2 regions of the Rossellomorea sp. ABR4_012 genome follow, and region 1 is predicted to be linked to the other one. Evidence: predicted binding sites of a transcription regulator. Region 1 holds the regulator's gene; the other holds the start of a gene.

Region 1 (9,568 bases):
TGTGATCCTGTATTCGGCAATGGGCTTTACATTCGCTTTTCTATATGTAAAAACGAAGAGAATACTCGTGCCAATTTTTGCTCATGTGGCGATGAATACATCTGTCGTTCTAATACAATCTATCTATAAGGACGAAATTCAAAAGATCATGAAAGAAGCTGAACAAATTCAAGGATTTATTGGAGGATTATTTTTATGAGAAGATCACCGCTTTTCTCCGGAGTGATCTATCTCCTGCTCGGAATACTTTTCACATACTTTGCAATCCAGAATGTAAGAGATGATGGTTGGGGATTTTTCACTTATATGCTCGTTTTTCTGGCCACCCTTGATTTCGGATCGGGGCTCAGAATGATCATGATTCATTTCAAAATCAGGAAACAACTCAATAATAAAAAATAAGGATTGGTCCCACAGGGATCAATCCTTATTTATATCTTCTTCATATTGTTCCATCTCAAGCTTCTGTTCCGCTTCGAGCACCTTTTTATAGCCGATCTTCGAAATCCAGATACTGATTTCGTAGAGGATGAATAAAGGTACGGTCACCATCAAGTGTGAAACGATGTCCGGTGGAGTGATGAAGGCTGCGATGACCAGCAAAATAAAGTAAGCAACCTTACGTACTTTTGCCATCATCATCGGGGTGATGATTCCCAATCTCGTTAAGAACAACATCGCGACAGGCAGCTGGAATAATAGACCGAATGGAATAGTTAGTTGAAACAAGAAATGAAAGTATTCATTTATCCCTATGACTTGTTGAATTTCAAGACTATCAGACAACGTCATCATGAATTCCACGACATATGGAAATAGAATGAAGTAAGCAAAAGATAGTCCGCCTAGAAATAACAACAGTGAGATAGGAATATAGCTAAGGGTCACTTTACGCTCCGTTTCATATAAGCCTGGGCTTATAAATGACCAGACCTGAAATAAAATGAGCGGTGCAGTGAGGATCAGCGAAATGAATACCATCATTTCCATATAGATCTTAAGCGGGTCTGTCAGACGAAATGCATTCATCGTCAGCTCTTTGGCTTCGTCTGCATGCTGCAGATAACGAATCAGCGGTTCGGCGAGAAAGAAGCTTGCTACAAACGCTAACAAGAAGAAAACGACTACAATCATGAGTCGTTTTTGCAATTCTCCTATATGTTCATACATTGTCATGTCTTTTTGACTTTGACTCATGGCATTCATCCTACTCTACTTAGCACTTTTGTTTTTATCGTCGTCGTCATCTGCTAAGCCTTTTGTTGCGTTTTTAAACTCACGTAATGTATTACCGAAAGCTTTCCCTAATTCAGGCAATTTCTTTGGGCCGAAAACTAGTAAAGCGACAATTAAAATGATTATGAGGCTACCTGGACCTACTGGCATAATGAGACACCTCCTCTTGTACTCTTCTATCATAACGTAAAGCAACAGAATTTTCTATTCCGTTATAATTCCATCTTGTGACATTTCCGTGTCATCTTCCGAGTAATGCTTTAAAAAGTAAACCAGTGATTGCAATTCTACTGCCAAATCAATATGATGGACCCGGATATGATCAGGTACCGTCAGCCTCGCAGGCGTAAAGTTGAGGATTCCCTTGATCTTAGAAGAGACCAATCTGTCTGTGATGTTTTGAGCAGAAGAAGCCGGCACCGTCAGGATTGCCACTTCAATATTCTGATCCTCAAGCTTTTCCTCCAGGTCATCCAGGTGAAATACCGGTACATCGCCGACCTGAGTACCCACTTTTGACTCATCCACTTCGAATGCCATTTCAATCTTCGTATTATTGTTTTTTATAAAATTATAATTAAGAAAGGCAGTTCCCAGATTTCCGACACCAATCAGCACTACCTTAGTCAATGCATCCTGATCCAGCGTCTTTCTGAAAAAAGAGAGAAGATAGTTAACATTATAACCATAACCCTTTTTCCCTAGTGCACCGAAATATGAAAAGTCCCTGCGGATCGTGGCCGAATCAACCTTCACTGCTTCACTTAATTCCTTCGATGACACCCTCTGCTTGCCAGATGAGTATAAATTCTTGATAAAACGGTAATAAAGCGGCAGCCGCTTAGCCGTTGCCTGTGGAATTTTCGTTGTATCCTGATTCATATTGCATTCCCCCACATCTATTCAAAGCCCGTTACTTTGGTCACCAACGAACCTGTGAACGCTTCCAAAAATAACAGATAACATTTTTTTCTCGTCTCATACCCATCATACACTATATTCTATCCTATATGTGTGAAGATTAATAGTCATTCATAGACATGTATCATTGCCGTTTTCCTCTCAAATACGGTACACTAGCACTATGAAATAGAGGTGAAACGTCATGATTCTACTACAAGTGAATCAACTTAGCAAAAACTTTGGTGCAGATAATATATTATCGAACATCAAACTCGAAATACAGACAAGAGACAGAGTCGCACTCGTTGGCCGCAACGGCGCGGGAAAATCTACTCTTTTAAAAATAATCGCCGGCCAGTTATCGCATGATGCCGGGGAAATCACAAAGCCTAAAGGCGTATCGATCGGCTACCTGGCCCAAAACACCGGACTGGAATCCGATTTATCCATCTGGGCAGAAATGCTGACCGTTTTTGAAGGACTCCAGGCACAGGAAAAGCAGCTGCGTGTTCTCGAAAAACAGATGGCCGACCCGTCTGTCTACGAAAATGAGGATATCTATCAGCGTGTTTTAAAAGAATACGATCAACTTCAGGTAAGCTTCAAAGAATCCGGAGGCTACCAATACGAAGCAGACATCCGGTCCGTTCTACACGGGCTGAACTTCGCTGATTTTGACTATGAGACGAAAATCTCCACGTTAAGCGGCGGTCAGAAAACCCGCCTGGCACTGGGTAAGCTCCTCTTGACGAAGCCAGATATTCTAATCCTTGATGAGCCGACCAACCACCTTGATATCGAGACCCTATCCTGGCTTGAAACATACCTGCAAAGCTATGAAGGCGCCGTACTGATCGTTTCCCATGACCGTTATTTCTTGGACAGCGTCGTCAATCAAGTGTATGAAATCTCCCGTAAACGGAGCAAGAAATTCATAGGGAACTACAGTAAATACCTTCAGCAAAAAGCAGAAGACTATGAGAAAGATGTAAAACTCTATGAACGCCAGCAGCAGGAAGTTGCAAAGCTTGAAGACTTCATTCAGCGGAACATCGCCCGTGCCTCCACGACAAAAATGGCGCAGAGCCGCCGAAAAAAACTGGAGCGCATGGAACTGATGGACAGGCCGCTCGGCGATGAGAAATCCGCCACCTTCGCATTCCAGATCGATCGACAAAGCGGAAATGATGTGCTGAAAGTAAACGACCTTTCAATCGGTTATGAAAAGGATGAAAAAATCTCCAGCCATATCGATTTTTCCGTAAAAAAAGGTGACAGCATTGCACTCGTCGGTCCGAATGGTATCGGAAAATCAACCTTGCTTAAGACGCTTGTGGATAAGCTTAAGCCTTTATCCGGCGATTTTAAGTTTGGTTCGAATGTATCTATCAGCTACTATGATCAGGAGCAGGCCGAGCTTTCATCAAACAAAACCGTCCTCAATGAACTATGGGATGAATACCCGATGAAAAACGAGAAGGAAATCCGGACCGTCCTCGGCAACTTCCTCTTCTCAGGAGAAGACGTGCTGAAGCCGGTTTCCACTTTAAGTGGAGGCGAGAAAGCGAGGCTCGCCCTTTCAAAACTGATGATGGAAAAAGGGAATGTCCTCATTCTTGATGAGCCGACGAATCACTTGGATCTAGACAGCAAAGAAGTGCTCGAAAATGCACTCATCGATTATCCAGGCACCATTTTGTTTGTGTCCCACGATCGTTATTTTATCAACAGAATCGCAACCAAAGTGCTTGAACTATCTAAAAATGGTTCAACTGAATATCTTGGAGACTATAATTATTATATGGAAAAGCTGCGGCAGCAAGAAGAACTGGCCGCCCTGGAGCAGACAGAAAAAGGACAGCCTGCATCCGGCTCGGCCACTCCGCAGAAACAAAACCATAAGATTGATAAAGAAGCGAAAAAGCTTGAGCGCCAGCGTAAAAGAAGAGTGGAAGAAATTGAAGCTCAAATGGAAGCTCTTGAGGCTGTCATCGAAGAACAGGAAGAACTGCTTTGTGATCCTGACATCTTCCAGGATCATGAAAAGGTCCAAGAGATCAATGACAAACTCAATACTTCCAAAGAAGAACTCGATAAACTGTTGGAAGAATGGACAGAATTAGAGGAACTTCTCCAAGAAGAACAGTAATCCACAGGTTTGGATGACACCCCGTTATCCAAACCTTTCTTATTCCACATCAATATCCACAGTCCAAATGTTGATTAAACGTTATTCACAAGAGTTTTCCACATTATCCACAGATTAACTCACAGTTATGCACATTGCACCACTGAATTACCCATACTTTTTTCACAGGGTGTTCACATCTATTCAATAGTTATTAACAACTTATCCACAGACTGTTGATAAAACATATGTTCTACTACTAAAAAAGCTTCGAAAAGGTTAAAACTTAACCCTTTTCGAAGCTTTTACTCATTAAAAATTCTCAATATCCAATCCGGGATGAGCATTCATGGCCATGTCTCCTCTTTTACCCTGTTCAAACAAAATCGTTCCTGCAGCAGCAATCATCGCTGCATTATCTGTACAAAGGGACAATGGAGGGATGATCAGTTCTGTCTCCAATTCCTTGAACGCTTCTTCCAAAGCAGCACGCAAGCCTTTATTGGCGGCCACTCCCCCGGCTAATAACAATTGTTCCACATGATATTCTTTAACTGCTCTTACCGTTTTAGTTACTAACACATCGATTACACTCGCCTGAAAGCTTGCGGCAAGATCTTGTGGATAAATCGTTTTGCCTTTTTGCTTTGCATTGTGGAGCGTGTTGATAACTGCTGATTTCAAACCGCTGAAGCTGAAATCATATGAACCTTCCTCGAGCCAGGCCCTTGGAAGGTCCAGCGTCGGCTCACCTTCATGAGCCAGCCGATCGATATGAGGACCTCCCGGATAAGGAAGATTCAACGTTCTCGCTACCTTATCATATGCTTCACCTGCAGCATCATCCCGTGTTTCCCCAATGACCTCAAAGGAACCATGCTCCTTCATCAGAACAAGCTCCGTGTGGCCGCCTGAAACAACCAATGACAGCAAAGGAAACTTCATTTCTTTTACCAGACGATTCGCATAGATATGGCCGGCAATATGATGAACGCCTACTAAAGGTTTATTATGAGCAAACGCAAGAGCCTTCGCAGCATTTACACCGATTAGAAGCGCGCCCACTAACCCCGGACCTTCCGTCACCGCAATACAATCGATCTCTTCCATTGTCATGTCTGCCTGTTCCAATGCCTCTTCCAAAACAAATGTCACTTGCTCTACGTGGTGACGAGAAGCAATTTCCGGGACCACACCGCCAAAACGCTTATGACTTTCAATTTGAGAAGAAACAATATTCGTCACAATCTCCGTACCATTTTTAATGATGGCCACTGCTGTTTCATCACAACTGGTTTCTATTCCTAACACATACGTATCTTTTATCATAAATTCACCCACATCACTAAAGCATCTTCTTGATTATCTGAATAATACCGTTTCCTTATTCCGCCGTCCTGAAAACCCATCTTTCTATATAAGCCCTGCGCAGCCTTATTGCTCACCCTGACTTCGAGTGTCATCACACGAGCACCCACCTTTTTTGAAATCTCCATGATTTTCAGCATAAGGGCTTCACCGAGACCCTGCCCCCTGTAATCAGGAAGCACTGCCACATTGGTGATATGCGCTTCATCGACCACAAGCCACACACCGCAATAACCAGCCACTCGCTCTCCGTCTTCCACAACGAGATAAGTAGACAAGTGATTCTGTTCAATTTCGTTGTAAAAGGCCTCCCGGCTCCAGGGAATACTGAACGAACGATGTTCAATCTCCATCACAGCATCCAAATCATCAACCGTCATAAACCGAATTTCCATATTTCAAACGATCCTTCTTCTCATTTAAGAGTTTTTTTGAGACTCTAACCACTTCACTTCCGCCTCGGCCAAGCGAATATAATTAGGTACGACTTCATGAGCCTTATTATATTGTAAGTCCTTCCCTATGAAAGCAAGCTCGGATGGTCTGGGATTGTTACTAACAAAAGGAGCAACCCTTGCCTGATCTCCCAGCACTTCTTTTATCGTTTCCTGATGAATGCTTACATCATTTCCGATAAATAATACTTCACCGTCATACTCTTTAAGCTTATTCGCCCAGTCTGTCAGTAAAATATTCCGGTCCTCTTCCACCTGAATAATACGGTCACCATCAAACTTATACAATCCCGTATACACCTGGCCCCTTCTCGCATCGAATATCGGAGCGATATAACCGTTAAAATTCCTCCCCGATGCAGCAAGTACCGCCAAGCTCGATACGGGGATAAGGGGAATATTCAACGACCATGCGAGCGTCTTAGCCAGCGTCACGCCGATGCGGACACCTGTATAGGAACCAGGACCATTGGCCACCACAATCTTGGTCAACTCTTTCGCATCGACCTCACAGTCTTTCAGAAGCTGCTCAATTGCCGGCATCGCCCGTACAGAATGATTCTTTTTAAGATATGTGATATATTCACCAATCACTTTCCCCTCTTCAATTAACGCAATCCCGAGCGGATAATTGGAGGTATCAATCGATAATATTTTCATGAAACAATCTCCTTACATAACTCATTATACCTTTCCCCGTAAGGCTTTAGCACAATCCTCCGGGTCGTATCGCCTTCTCTGTAAATCGACAGGCTCAATAATTCATTTGGAAGCTGGTCCTCTATCAAGTGGGCCCACTCGACAACTGTCACTCCCTCACCTTCAAAATACTCATCAAATCCCAAGTCTTCGAAGGAATCATCCAAGCGATACACATCCATATGATAAAAAGGCAGACGCCCCTTATATTCTTTTATAATCGTAAACGTAGGGCTGTTCACCGTCTTCTTCACTCCAAGCCCCTTCGCAAGACCCTTCGTAAATGTCGTCTTCCCGGCCCCTAAATCACCCTCTAATGTTACCACATCTCCAGCCTGAAGGTAATTTGCCAATCTCTCAGCAAATGCGCCCGTCTCCTCAGGAGTCTTCGTTATCATTTCAAACTGATCCATATTTATCTCCTCAACTTAAGTAGAGTATAAAAAACCCTTAGGATAGCACCTAAGGGACAATGTATATATGTAGTTTACCCTTTTTGGGGTATTTGAGTAAAGTGCAGGCGTAAGGAAGTCAGGAAAAAGGGACATTTTCTGCGATTTCTGTGGATTACGTATAAAATGTGGATGGAAAAGCGCTATTTTAATTCGAATTTTATGCGGATATGAGTTGGTGATGTTAAAAGAGTGACACTTTTTGTTAGTGTGGGGATATTTCTATGGGGAGAAAAACGGTTATGATCGGATCTCAGGTTTTTTATGATCCCATTTCAGGATTTATGATCTTTTTTTGAGATTTATGATCCTGTTTCAAGATTTATGATCCTCTCTGGAATTTTATGATCCTATTTTCAGAATTATGATCCTATTTAAGATTTTATGATCTTTTAATACTTATTCTAATTAAGCAGCCCCTGAAACCTGTACCTCGCCACTCATGAACACAGCTCTTTAAGACAAAATAAAAAAACGAAACAAAAGTTTCGTTTACGTGTAAAGTAATGGCGGTCTGGACGGGACTCGAACCCGCGACCTCCTGCGTGACAGGCAGGCATTCTAACCAACTGAACTACCAGACCAAAGTTTTTTGCGTAAGCAAAATAACTGTCCATTTGCGTCAGCAAAATATCTTTCATTAACTCGCTTCTGCGAATAAATTTTGAATGATTCACTTTGCAAAAATGGTATTGCGGGGACAGGATTTGAACCTGCGACCTTCGGGTTATGAGCCCGACGAGCTACCGAACTGCTCCACCCCGCGACGATAAAAATGATTCATATTAATTGATCGATAACGATTTTTTATTCGTTATGACCACCCCGACTTCAGAAAGCTTATTCAAGCTGCTGCTCAGTCGGTGCGCTGATGGTTATCCTCCGAAGATTATTCGGACGTGCTCCACCCCGCGACGATAAGATTGATAATATATAGAGTATACCACAATATATGTTATCGATGTTAGATTGTGCAAAAAAAATCTCATATCCGCCTGGCGACGTCCTACTCTCACAGGGGGAGAGCCCCCAACTACCATCGGCGCTGAAGAGCTTAACTTCCGTGTTCGGCATGGGAACGGGTGTGACCTCTTCGCCATAATCACCAGACGAATATTCAATTGAAGGGTTTGTTCCTTCAAAACTAGATAAAGGATTGATGTCAAGAAAGTCGAGTATCGACCAATGTGTTCATTTAAAAATGACTCTTTGTGGTTAAGTCCTCGATCGATTAGTATCAGTCAGCTCCACATGTCACCATGCTTCCACCTCTGACCTATCTACCTAGTCATCTTCTAGGGATCTTACTCACATAAAGTGATGGGAAATCTCATCTCGAGGGGGGCTTCATGCTTAGATGCTTTCAGCACTTATCCCTTCCGCACATAGCTACCCAGCGATGCCTTTGGCAAGACAACTGGTACACCAGCGGTGCGTCCATCCCGGTCCTCTCGTACTAAGGACAGCTCCTCTCAAATTTCCTGCGCCCACGACGGATAGGGACCGAACTGTCTCACGACGTTCTGAACCCAGCTCGCGTACCGCTTTAATGGGCGAACAGCCCAACCCTTGGGACCGACTACAGCCCCAGGATGCGATGAGCCGACATCGAGGTGCCAAACCTCCCCGTCGATGTGGACTCTTGGGGGAGATAAGCCTGTTATCCCCGGGGTAGCTTTTATCCGTTGAGCGATGGCCCTTCCATGCGGAACCACCGGATCACTAAGCCCGACTTTCGTCCCTGCTCGACTTGTAGGTCTCGCAGTCAAGCTCCCTTGTGCCTTTACACTCTGCGAATGATTTCCAACCATTCTGAGGGAACCTTTGGGCGCCTCCGTTACTCTTTAGGAGGCGACCGCCCCAGTCAAACTGCCCACCTGACACTGTCTCCCACCCCGATAAGGGGCGCGGGTTAGAATTTCAATACAGCCAGGGTAGTATCCCACCAACGCCTCCACCGAAGCTGGCGCTCCGGCTTCCAAGGCTCCTACCTATCCTGTACAAGCTGTACCAAAATTCAATATCAGGCTACAGTAAAGCTCCACGGGGTCTTTCCGTCCTGTCGCGGGTAACCTGCATCTTCACAGGTACTATAATTTCACCGAGTCTCTCGTTGAGACAGTGCCCAGATCGTTACGCCTTTCGTGCGGGTCGGAACTTACCCGACAAGGAATTTCGCTACCTTAGGACCGTTATAGTTACGGCCGCCGTTTACTGGGGCTTCGATTCGCACCTTCGCTTGCGCTAAGCACTCCTCTTAACCTTCCAGCACCGGGCAGGCGTCAGCCCCTATACTTCGCCTTACGGCTTCGCAGAGACCTGTGTTT
Region 2 (9,568 bases), on a different contig from region 1:
CGATCCTTCATGACATTCGACAAGACGTATTTCATTATGAAGCCATATGTAACCACTGTCAGCAAAATAAGAAACCAAACCATTTCATTCCCCACCTTTAACTATATTTGGACGCGCAATTGAGAATAATTTTCATGTTCAATTACATCGTATCAAAAACGATAATCATTTTCAATAAATATTTTCATTTTTCTTTCTTGACTGTTCCAATCCATCCCGGCGTCCCTAAATGGACACGTTCATAATCCGTCTCATTTTTTAATGCCTGTTCTTCCACCGTTATTCTGGTGAATAGAATCAGCTGGTTGAGAAGGGCAAAAATGATCAGCGTCCAATAAGCATTGAATAGTATTGGAATTATGGCTAACTCAAGCGTAACGATAAGATAATTAGGGTGTCTGAACAGTTTATAAGGACCTGTGGCCACTACCTCTGTATTCGGCAGGACGATGATTTTTGTGTTCCAGTACTTTCCAAGGGAGGATATGACCCATATCCTCCCGGCTTGAGTGAGAAAAAATCCAGCAAGCAGGTACTTCCAAAGAGGATGAACGCCCGAATGAAAAATTCCTCCCTCTATTAATAATGAAACAAAAAAAGCAAAGTGAATCATCACCATGGCACGATAATGACCTTGTCCGAACTCCTTCGCTCCCCTCTTTTTCATCCATATTTCGTTTTTCCGTGCAATCACTAATTCAACTAAGCGCTGAATGATCAGTATGGTAAAGAAAAGAACAAAAAATTTCATCATTCCCACCTCATCAGTACTAATTCCGAGCTGAAACCCGGACCTAACGCAGTTCCCAAGCCGATATCACCTATTTGGCACTGGTCTTTCAGAAATTCCTTCAGCACATAAAAAATAGTCACCGATGACATATTGCCGAATTCCCTCAGCACCCTCATTGAATGGCTGGTCATGTTGTCGTCAAATCCCAAGGCATCCTGATATGCCTCAATCACTTTTTTTCCACCGGGATGTGCTACAAAATGTTTAATCTCTTCCATTCTTATTCCCTCTGCATGGATAAATTCTTCTACATTGGGCCTCAGCCAATTTTTCACAAGTGATGGAATATCTTTTGAAAAAACAACATATAGACCTTCATTTTTGATATTCCAGCCCATCACATCAAGAGAGTCCTTTAGAGTGGTGGATTGTGTAGCAAATATCGAGGGAAGGGGGGTGCTTATGTTTTTGATCGCTTGGCTATCGTTTCCACATACAAGGGTACATGCCACCCCATCAGCAAACAATGATGTCCCTACTAAGTTACTCTTTGAACGGTCACCGTGCTGAAATGTCAATGAACATAACTCGATCGACAGGACTAACACATTCGATTGCGGAAACGCCAGGCAGTATTCATACGCCCTGGATAATCCTGCAGCTCCACCTGCACATCCCAAACCCCATATTGGAATACGCTTTACGTGGGAAGGGAATGGCAGGATATTCATGATCCTTGCTTCAATGCTCGGTGTCGAGAGCCCAGTAGTGCAAACAGTAAATATGGCTTCTATATCTTCATACTCAACTTGACTATTCTTCAAACATTTTTCGATCGCCCTGCTCCCCATTTCTACAGCATGTTGAATGAAAAGATCATTTTTTTCCTGAAAAGAATGTGTAGTAGAAAACCACTCAAGATCATTAACAAAATACCTGCTCTCAATTTCTCCATTTTCAAATATGGGAAGCAGTCTATCTATATCCTTAAAACTTTCCGAAAATAAATTACGTGCAAATTCTGCTGCTTCAGATTGAGTGATTTTATAAGGCGGGATTTCTGTTTCGACTGCAAGAATTTTAGGCATTACAACCATCCTCCTTATCTTTTTTCCATGTAAGGATAGCTTTACCATAATATGAAAGAACATGTATGGAAACTATTCACGGTGTACAGTTTGTGATTCTTAAGGAATCCCTGTTTAAAAGTTTTCATCCCAGTCAAGAATACAAGACTTTTATCATGGTAAATATGGTATAATTATTTTTGACAAATTTCCGGAGGTTTCGACATGCCCTTAACCAGCAGTATCGCGGATTTAATGAACAACTTTATCACTGCTTTAAAAGGGGTGATTCCGTTAGAAGTAGCCGTTTATGATCCAGTCTCCCTTACGGAGCCATATAACCAGCATGACATTGGTGTATTAATCGGGATGACCGGAGATATTCGTGGCAGATTCGTCATCGACGGAGATCAGGAAGGTTTCCAAGCTCTGGCGGCTTCTATGTTCGGAATGCCTTTAGCAGGTGAAATGCTTGAGTCTTTTGTCGGAGAATTGGGAAATATGATCGTTGGGAACCTCGCGACCTCAATCGCACAAAGCGGGCATGACGTAGATATTACTACACCGACCGTCATCGTGGGAGAATCAAAGCTGTTCGGTTTTCAACAAGCTATACAGCTTCCTTTGACTATCGAGAATGTTGGGGATTTTCTCATTCTCTTAATGATTGAAGCTTGACCGTAAAAAAAGCGGACGATGTATACGACCGCTTTTTTGCATTTTATAAGATCAAAAGCCTTGAATCGTCATGCCCCCATCGACAAACAACGTCTGGCCTGTCACATAATTACCCGCATCCGATGATAAGAACACTGCCGGACCTACCAATTCCTGCAATTCACCAATTCTTTTTAATGGCGTGACCGCTAATATATCATTTACATACTCCTGCTTCTTAAGGAGCTCTTTCGTCAGAGGTGTTTTGAAATACCAAGGCCCTATGCTGTTGACGTTAATATTGTACTCTCCCCATTCAAATGCTAAAACCTTAGTCATCTGGATCATTGCAGCTTTTGTCGCTGCATAAACAACCCCTGTCCGTAGAGCGACATGACCTGCAACAGACGAGATATTGATGATTTTCCCCTTTCCATGCTCTTTCATATGATTTCCGATTTCCTGACTCATCATGAATGCAGATTTCAAATTGGTGTCCATGATCGTTTTCCATTCTTCATCTGTCACTTTAAATGCATTAGACCTGATATTCATTCCTGCGTTATTAATTAATATATCAATTGTCAAACCTTGTTCTTCTATGTATTGAACTGCCTCTTGTATTTCCTCCCTGGATGTTACATCTGTAGGCAATATATAAGCATGACGTCCCAACTCATGTATGCTGGCCGCCGTTTCTTCCAAGTCTGCTCTCGTACGTGACAACAGGACTACATCTGCCCCTGCTTCTGCCAGTCCGATACTTAAAGCCCGTCCTATCCCGCGGCCTGCCCCGGTGATGACGGCTGTTTTATTTTCAAGCGAAAAAGAAGGCAAATACATTTCACTCACTCCAGTCTTTTTTAACTCTTCTATATCTTATCATAATTCCCTCACTTTCCTTTATAACCTTATTCCTTTTTATCTGGTTGAGAATGGACTTGTATAAGAATCTTAGTTTCTGCTATCTCTCCGCAATAGGTACATCTCATTTTCTCGTTATAAATTTGACAGCACTTTACACAGTAATATTTCTCCACATTATCTGCCTCCCGACAACTGATTAATACAGTTTATGAAGCATATTTTACATTGGAACGGGAGAATTCTCCCCTTTTACAACTAACTGTGTGACAAACTTCACATTTATTTCACAATTACCCCTATAAGGTGTGACATTTATCACAGATGGACTACTGCTCTTAGAATTATGATTAGGGTAATCAAGAAGGTCACCTCAAATGGTGAAAGGAGTGAGCATTGTGGCAAATCCTGAATTGAACAAAAAAACTGAAACCAAAGTGGAAGATTCATCTACCCTGAAAGGGACTTTCACTTCCGTATTACTGCTGGGAGGGTTCCTGGTCATTTCATGGATTGGAGTATTTTTACTATTCATTAACCGTTTTTAAGGAAGAAGGAGTGATTGAACATGCACATGCATCGTTATGAAAAATGGTGGTTGACTCTTGGAACCGGCTCTCTTATTATCTTTTTAATTATTTTAGGTATCAGTGCTTTTCATCAAGGTCATCAGCCTCCCAGTGCCAAGGCTTATATTAACCCTGAACAAGTGGATGCGATAGCACCTTTCGATCAGCCCGGACTGAAAAAAGTGGAAGGAAAAGAATGGGATTACGAACTTGTCTTTGTAGCTTCCACATTTTTATATAATCCTGGCGAAGTCGAAGTGCCTAAGGGATCTACGTTGAAAATAATCGCTACGACCAAAGACGTGATTCACGGCTTTGAAGTAGCAGGTACGAACATAAATATGATGCTAGAACCGGGATACATCAGTGAATATACCACTACATTGGATAAGACCGGAGAATTTTTAGTGGTATGCAATGAGTACTGTGGAGTTGGTCATCATACGATGAAATCCATGATTAAGGTGGTGGACTAAAATGTCTGAACGTTTTATCAAAATTGACACGAGAGACGGAAAGCTTGCGATGGCACATATCTATGTAGGATTTATCGCATTGGCACTTGGAGGACTGGCAGGTTTATTACAAGTTTTGGTCCGTTCTGGAAGTTTTACTTTACCTGCAGGAATCGGGTATTATCAAGTACTTACCGTACATGGGGTATTACTTGGGCTTGTATTGACCACATTCTTTATTTTAGGTTTTCAACATGCTGCTATATCAAGAACCTCAGGCACTTATTCAGGTACTTCCCGTCTATTAGGCTGGCTTGGCTTCTGGATAATGCTGCTTGGGACAGCAATGGCAGCTGTGATGATTCTGCTAAACGAAGCGACCGTACTTTATACTTTTTATGCGCCTCTTAAAGCTCATTGGATCTTTTATCTGGGATTGACCTTCGTGGTAGTCGGCAGCTGGTTAGGTGGAGCAGCTATGATCATGAAATATGTACAGTGGCGTAAACAGAACCCTGGCGAATCCAGTCCACTCCTGACATTCATGGCTATTATCAATATGGTTCTATGGATCGTTGCTACTTTAGGAGTGGCAGGAACCGTTTTATTCCAGCTCCTCCCATGGTCTCTGGGCCTGGTTGAAAGAGTTGACGTCCTTATCAGCAGGACTTTATTCTGGTATTTCGGCCATCCACTTGTTTATTTCTGGTTATTGCCGGCCTATATGGCATGGTATGTCATCATTCCGAAGATCATCGGAGGAAAGATTTTCTCTGATTCACTTGCAAGATTATCATTTGTGTTGTTTCTTTTATTCTCTATACCTGTCGGCTTTCACCATCAGCTGGTAGAACCGGGAATTGATGCTTTTTGGAAGTTTTTACAAGTCGTTCTCACATTTATGGTTGTCATACCTTCCTTAATGACTGCATTCTCCTTATTTGCTACCTTTGAAATGTATGGACGCTCAAAAGGCGGCTATGGATTATTCGGCTGGTTCAAGAAGCTCCCTTGGGGAGATGCCAGATTTACGGTGCCATTTATAGGTATGGTTGCATTTATCCCTGCAGGTGCTGGCGGATTGATCAATGCTTCCAATCAGATGAACCAGGTCGTCCACAATACCATCTGGGTTACCGGCCACTTTCACTTGACACTGGCAACCTCAGTGGTGTTAACGTTCTTTGGGATTTCTTATTGGCTTGTCCCTCACTTGACAGGTCGGGTCTTGACGAAAGCAATGAATAAAATGGCCATCGTTCAGGCCATCGTATGGTCAGTCGGAATGGGTATCATGTCCGGCGCAATGCATGCAGTAGGTTTATTAGGTGCACCAAGACGTTCTTCCTTCTCTACTTATGGGGATGCACCACAGGCACTTGACTGGATTCCTTATCAGGTTGCACAAGCGATCGGAGGTACGATTCTCTTTATCGGAATCATTCTCGTCATATACATCTTCATTAACCTGGCATTCTTTGCACCGAAGGGAGAAGAGGAGTTCCCAATTGGTGAAGTAGCAGACGGTGCAGAAAAAACACCGATGGTTCTTGAAAATTGGAAAATCTGGCTCACAGTCCTTGCTGCTCTCATCCTTGTAGCGTATACAGTTCCATTTATGGATATGTTCCAGAATGGTCCTCCGCCTTCAAAAGGATTCAGAGTCTGGTAAAATCAAAAGATAAGCTCATAAAACAGACCGCTTCTATAATACAGAAGCGGTCTTTCATTATTATTAAAGTGAATATACTTCCGAATACTTTTCAATTAAATAATCTGCCAGATGGGAAGCATTCAACCCTTCCCCTGTCACCTCATTAAGGATTTCCAGCGGCTTCTTCATTTTGCCCCATTGATGCACATGGTCTGTCAACCATTCTTTAATAAGGGTAAGATCGCCTTTTTCCAGAAGGTCATCAAAATCAGGAATATCTTTTTCCATCGCTTTTCTGAATTGGGCCGCATACATATATCCAAGTGCATATGAAGGGAAGTACCCGAAGCTGCCTCCTGCCCAATGAACATCCTGAAGGACTCCTTCACCATTATGAGAAGGTTTGATCCCAAGGTATTCTTCATACTTTTGATCCCAGATCTGAGGCAGATCCTTCACCTCGATTTCATCGTTGAACAAACCTTTTTCAATTTCGTAGCGAATGATGATATGTAACGCATAGGTTAGTTCATCTGCTTCAATCCTTATCAATGACGGCTTTGATTCATTGATCGCTTTGTAGAATTGGTGAATATCCACTGAGTCGAACTGTCCGTCAGCATGTTGTTTAAGCAGTTCATAATTTTGTTTCCAAAAAGAATAATTTCTTCCTACAAAATTTTCATAAAACAAAGACTGTGATTCGTGAATTCCCATTGACGTTCCTGAGCATAAAGGAGTACCGATCAATTTTTTCGAGATGTTCTGTTCATATAGGGCATGTCCCCCTTCGTGAATCGTCCCGAATACAGCCGTTCTCCAATCACTTTCATCGTACTTGGTTGTTACCCTTACATCCCCCGGATTTAATCCGATTGCAAATGGATGAACGGTTTCATCCAGTCTTCCCGAGTTGAAATCATATCCCATTTGCTCCAGGATTTTTAAACTGAATTCCTTTTGTTTCTCTTTTGAGAAGTGTTCGAAAAGAAAATCAGTATGCGGTTTGTTTTCAGATTCTGAAATTTTATGTACTAACGGTACGATCTTGTCTCTCAATTCACCGAATACCTTGTCCAGAACTTCTACCGTTACACCCGGTTCATACATATCCAGAAGAGTATCATATTTATTCTTTTCATAACCCCAATAATCTATGAATCGCTTCGTATAGGATACGAGTTGTTCCAAATAAGGCTGAAACATTTCAAAATCCGCTTTGGACTTTGCGTCTTCCCAAACATTTTCTGCTTTGGATTGCAAAACAACGTATTCCCTGTATTCAGAAGCCGGGATTTTTTTATTCCGGTCGTATTCCTTCTGGCATTCTTCAAGTAATTTTTGCGTCAGTTCATCAAGCTGATCTTTCTCTGGCGAAAGCTTCGCAAGGTAAGCCGCCATTTCATTGGAAGTGGACATCGCAAATAATTCGGATGACAGCATTCCGATAACTTCTGAGCGCTGTTCCACTCCATTTTTGGGAGCACCTGTCCTTAAATCCCAGAACATCAATCCAAGTGCTTCATTATACCCTGTCATTTTTTTGGCATAATCTAGAAAATTGTCTTTCATTTCTACTAATTCTTCTCTCATCTATAAGCCCCCTTAATAAACATCCCCTCTATTTTATCATATTTTTCTGACAAATACTTCTATAAAGAATCATAAAAAAAGAGCCGCCTTTATGGACGGCTCTCATCAGCTCAGACCTTCATCGTATCCACTTGGACAGGAAGAATTGATTTAACAAGTTTACTATATGAAGACTCTTGTTCATTTAATAATATATGGATCTTGCCGTGATCTTCACTTGTCCGGATCAAACGTCCGATTCCCTGTCTCATACGAAGAAGCATGTATGGAATATCCACTTCTTCCTCAGAGTTCCCGGCATGCTTTCGTTTTGCATCGAAAACAGGGTCTTTAGGAGGGAAGGGAAGCGATGCGATCACTACCTGTGTAAGGGATTCCCCTGGTACATCAAGGCCCTCCCATAAATGGTAAGAGCATAATACTGACGTGTGGTCATCCTGAAATTCTTCAACTGTATAACTGATTTCTTTGTCCCCTTCAAAGATTACCTTCCATTCTTGATTGGAATTGCTTAGATAAAAGTCCCTGAACTCGTTCATTTCTTCCTTTGATGAGAATAATAAAAGAGACTTCCCTTTATTTTGTTTCAATTGCTCCCATGCATATCGGAATTTCACTTCATTTCCGGAAAGGTTTTCAGGTACAAACACTTTCATCATTTCATCGTAATCGTATGGGGACTCAACCGAGAATTTTTCGAATTTTTCAATTCCGAGTGACTGTGCAACGTATGAAAAATCACGATTATATGATAACGTAGCAGATGAAAAGATGAAAGGAATATTTTGGGAGAACACTTTCGTTCGTAGTATTTCTTCCACCAGTCTCGGCATGACGACGAATGTATGCTCGTCCTCCGAAGCCTCGAGCCAGTATATTCCTTTTTCATCTTCAAGGAATAGCTTTATCGAATACTGAATCTGTTCCAGATATTCCTCAACTACCTTTAATAAATAATCATCCATTACATACATTTCCGATTCGAACACAAGTTCATTCAAAAGATTTTCAATGCTGTCCGTTAAAAGCCTTCCCTGTTCCAATACCTCAGAAGAACGAGTGATATATTGGCGAACCGTACCGCTTTCAGACCTCGCTTCTTTCTCTAATAACTCAAACCATTTTTCATTCGCGAGCATAATATCTTCAATCTGATATAGTGTCGTTTCCCTCATGTCAGATGCGGACAATCTTTCAAGCAGGCCTTCCAACGTTTCCATTCTCATGCGATAGGTCATCGCCTTCTGGGAGGCAAACTCCAATAAATGCCCTTCGTCAAAAACGACCGAACTTGCTTCCGGTAACAGCGGCAGCTGTCCTTCCCTTTTACGGGAGTCCTTCGTCCAAATATGTTCCATATAAAAGTCATGGGAACAAACAATCAGGTCAGCAGAGTTTCTATAATATTCTCTATTAAGAGTTTGTCCGCACCGGTGGCGGTAGACGCATGACATGCAATCCTGCATTGAATCCCAGCCGATTTCAGTCCATTCATCATCTGGCAAACCAGCGTACTCCTTGCGATCACCATAGTGGGTGAATTTGTTCATTGAATTGGTTTCGTGGACGAAAGCGGGCAGCCCCTCCCAAATTTCATGGAAGGTTTCGTTCATCGGCAGATTTTCCTCCAGCTTTTTAATACAAAGATATTGTTCTCTTGATTTAGCTAATCTGACATCTATATTCAATTCAAGTGCCTGCTCAAGCTTTTGGATGTCACCGTCTTTTTTCACAAGTTGTTCAATCAGTGTTTCATCTGCACATGCGATGATGGCAGGCTTGCCTGTATACCGGGCGTAGGACAATGCATACAATAGATAAACCAGTGTCTTACCTGTACCCACACCGGCTTCTGCAAACATGACTTGTTTCTGTTTGTACGCCTGGTTTAATTGAAACGCCATAAATACTTGCTCATCACGAAGATCGAACCCCTTTTCGGGTAAGATATCGTAAAATACATCTCCGACCCAATC

What was found. The regulator Rex, encoded in region 1, represses fermentation and respiration genes when NADH is low (regulators of the CRP and FNR family bind a similar motif). The targets are predictions, from matches to a motif close to TTGTGAAATATTTCACAA.
Region 2: a site for Rex is predicted at 3,586-3,603, ahead of ACXAFV_RS22415 (cytochrome c oxidase subunit 2A). Genes of this name have one in related genera too.

What each region holds. Positions count from the first base shown of each region.
Region 1 is NZ_JBSWVK010000001.1:68,418-77,985, forward strand. Features, by position in the region: gene ACXAFV_RS00265 (lysostaphin resistance A-like protein) at 1-199, shown strand, start outside; gene ACXAFV_RS00270 (YdiK family protein) at 196-402, shown strand; gene tatC (twin-arginine translocase subunit TatC) at 421-1,197, opposite strand; gene ACXAFV_RS00280 (twin-arginine translocase TatA/TatE family subunit) at 1,213-1,386, opposite strand; gene ACXAFV_RS00285 (redox-sensing transcriptional repressor Rex) at 1,441-2,118, opposite strand; gene ACXAFV_RS00290 (ABC-F family ATP-binding cassette domain-containing protein) at 2,342-4,288, shown strand; gene tsaD (tRNA (adenosine(37)-N6)-threonylcarbamoyltransferase complex transferase subunit TsaD) at 4,580-5,596, opposite strand; gene rimI (ribosomal protein S18-alanine N-acetyltransferase) at 5,593-6,030, opposite strand; gene tsaB (tRNA (adenosine(37)-N6)-threonylcarbamoyltransferase complex dimerization subunit type 1 TsaB) at 6,055-6,750, opposite strand; gene tsaE (tRNA (adenosine(37)-N6)-threonylcarbamoyltransferase complex ATPase subunit type 1 TsaE) at 6,747-7,202, opposite strand; tRNA gene ACXAFV_RS00315 (tRNA-Asp) at 7,749-7,825, opposite strand; tRNA gene ACXAFV_RS00320 (tRNA-Met) at 7,934-8,007, opposite strand; rRNA gene rrf (5S ribosomal RNA) at 8,235-8,351, opposite strand; rRNA gene ACXAFV_RS00330 (23S ribosomal RNA) at 8,453-9,568, opposite strand, start outside.
Region 2 is NZ_JBSWVK010000010.1:14,561-24,128, forward strand. Features, by position in the region: gene ACXAFV_RS22395 (isoprenylcysteine carboxyl methyltransferase family protein) at 185-751, opposite strand; gene ACXAFV_RS22400 (type III polyketide synthase) at 751-1,821, opposite strand; gene ACXAFV_RS22405 (chemotaxis protein CheX) at 2,026-2,478, shown strand; gene ACXAFV_RS22410 (SDR family NAD(P)-dependent oxidoreductase) at 2,530-3,300, opposite strand; gene ACXAFV_RS22415 (cytochrome c oxidase subunit 2A) at 3,720-3,869, shown strand; gene ACXAFV_RS22420 (cytochrome c oxidase subunit II) at 3,890-4,366, shown strand; gene ACXAFV_RS22425 (b(o/a)3-type cytochrome-c oxidase subunit 1) at 4,368-6,017, shown strand; gene ACXAFV_RS22430 (carboxypeptidase M32) at 6,081-7,592, opposite strand; gene ACXAFV_RS22435 (ATP-dependent DNA helicase) at 7,703-9,568, opposite strand, start outside.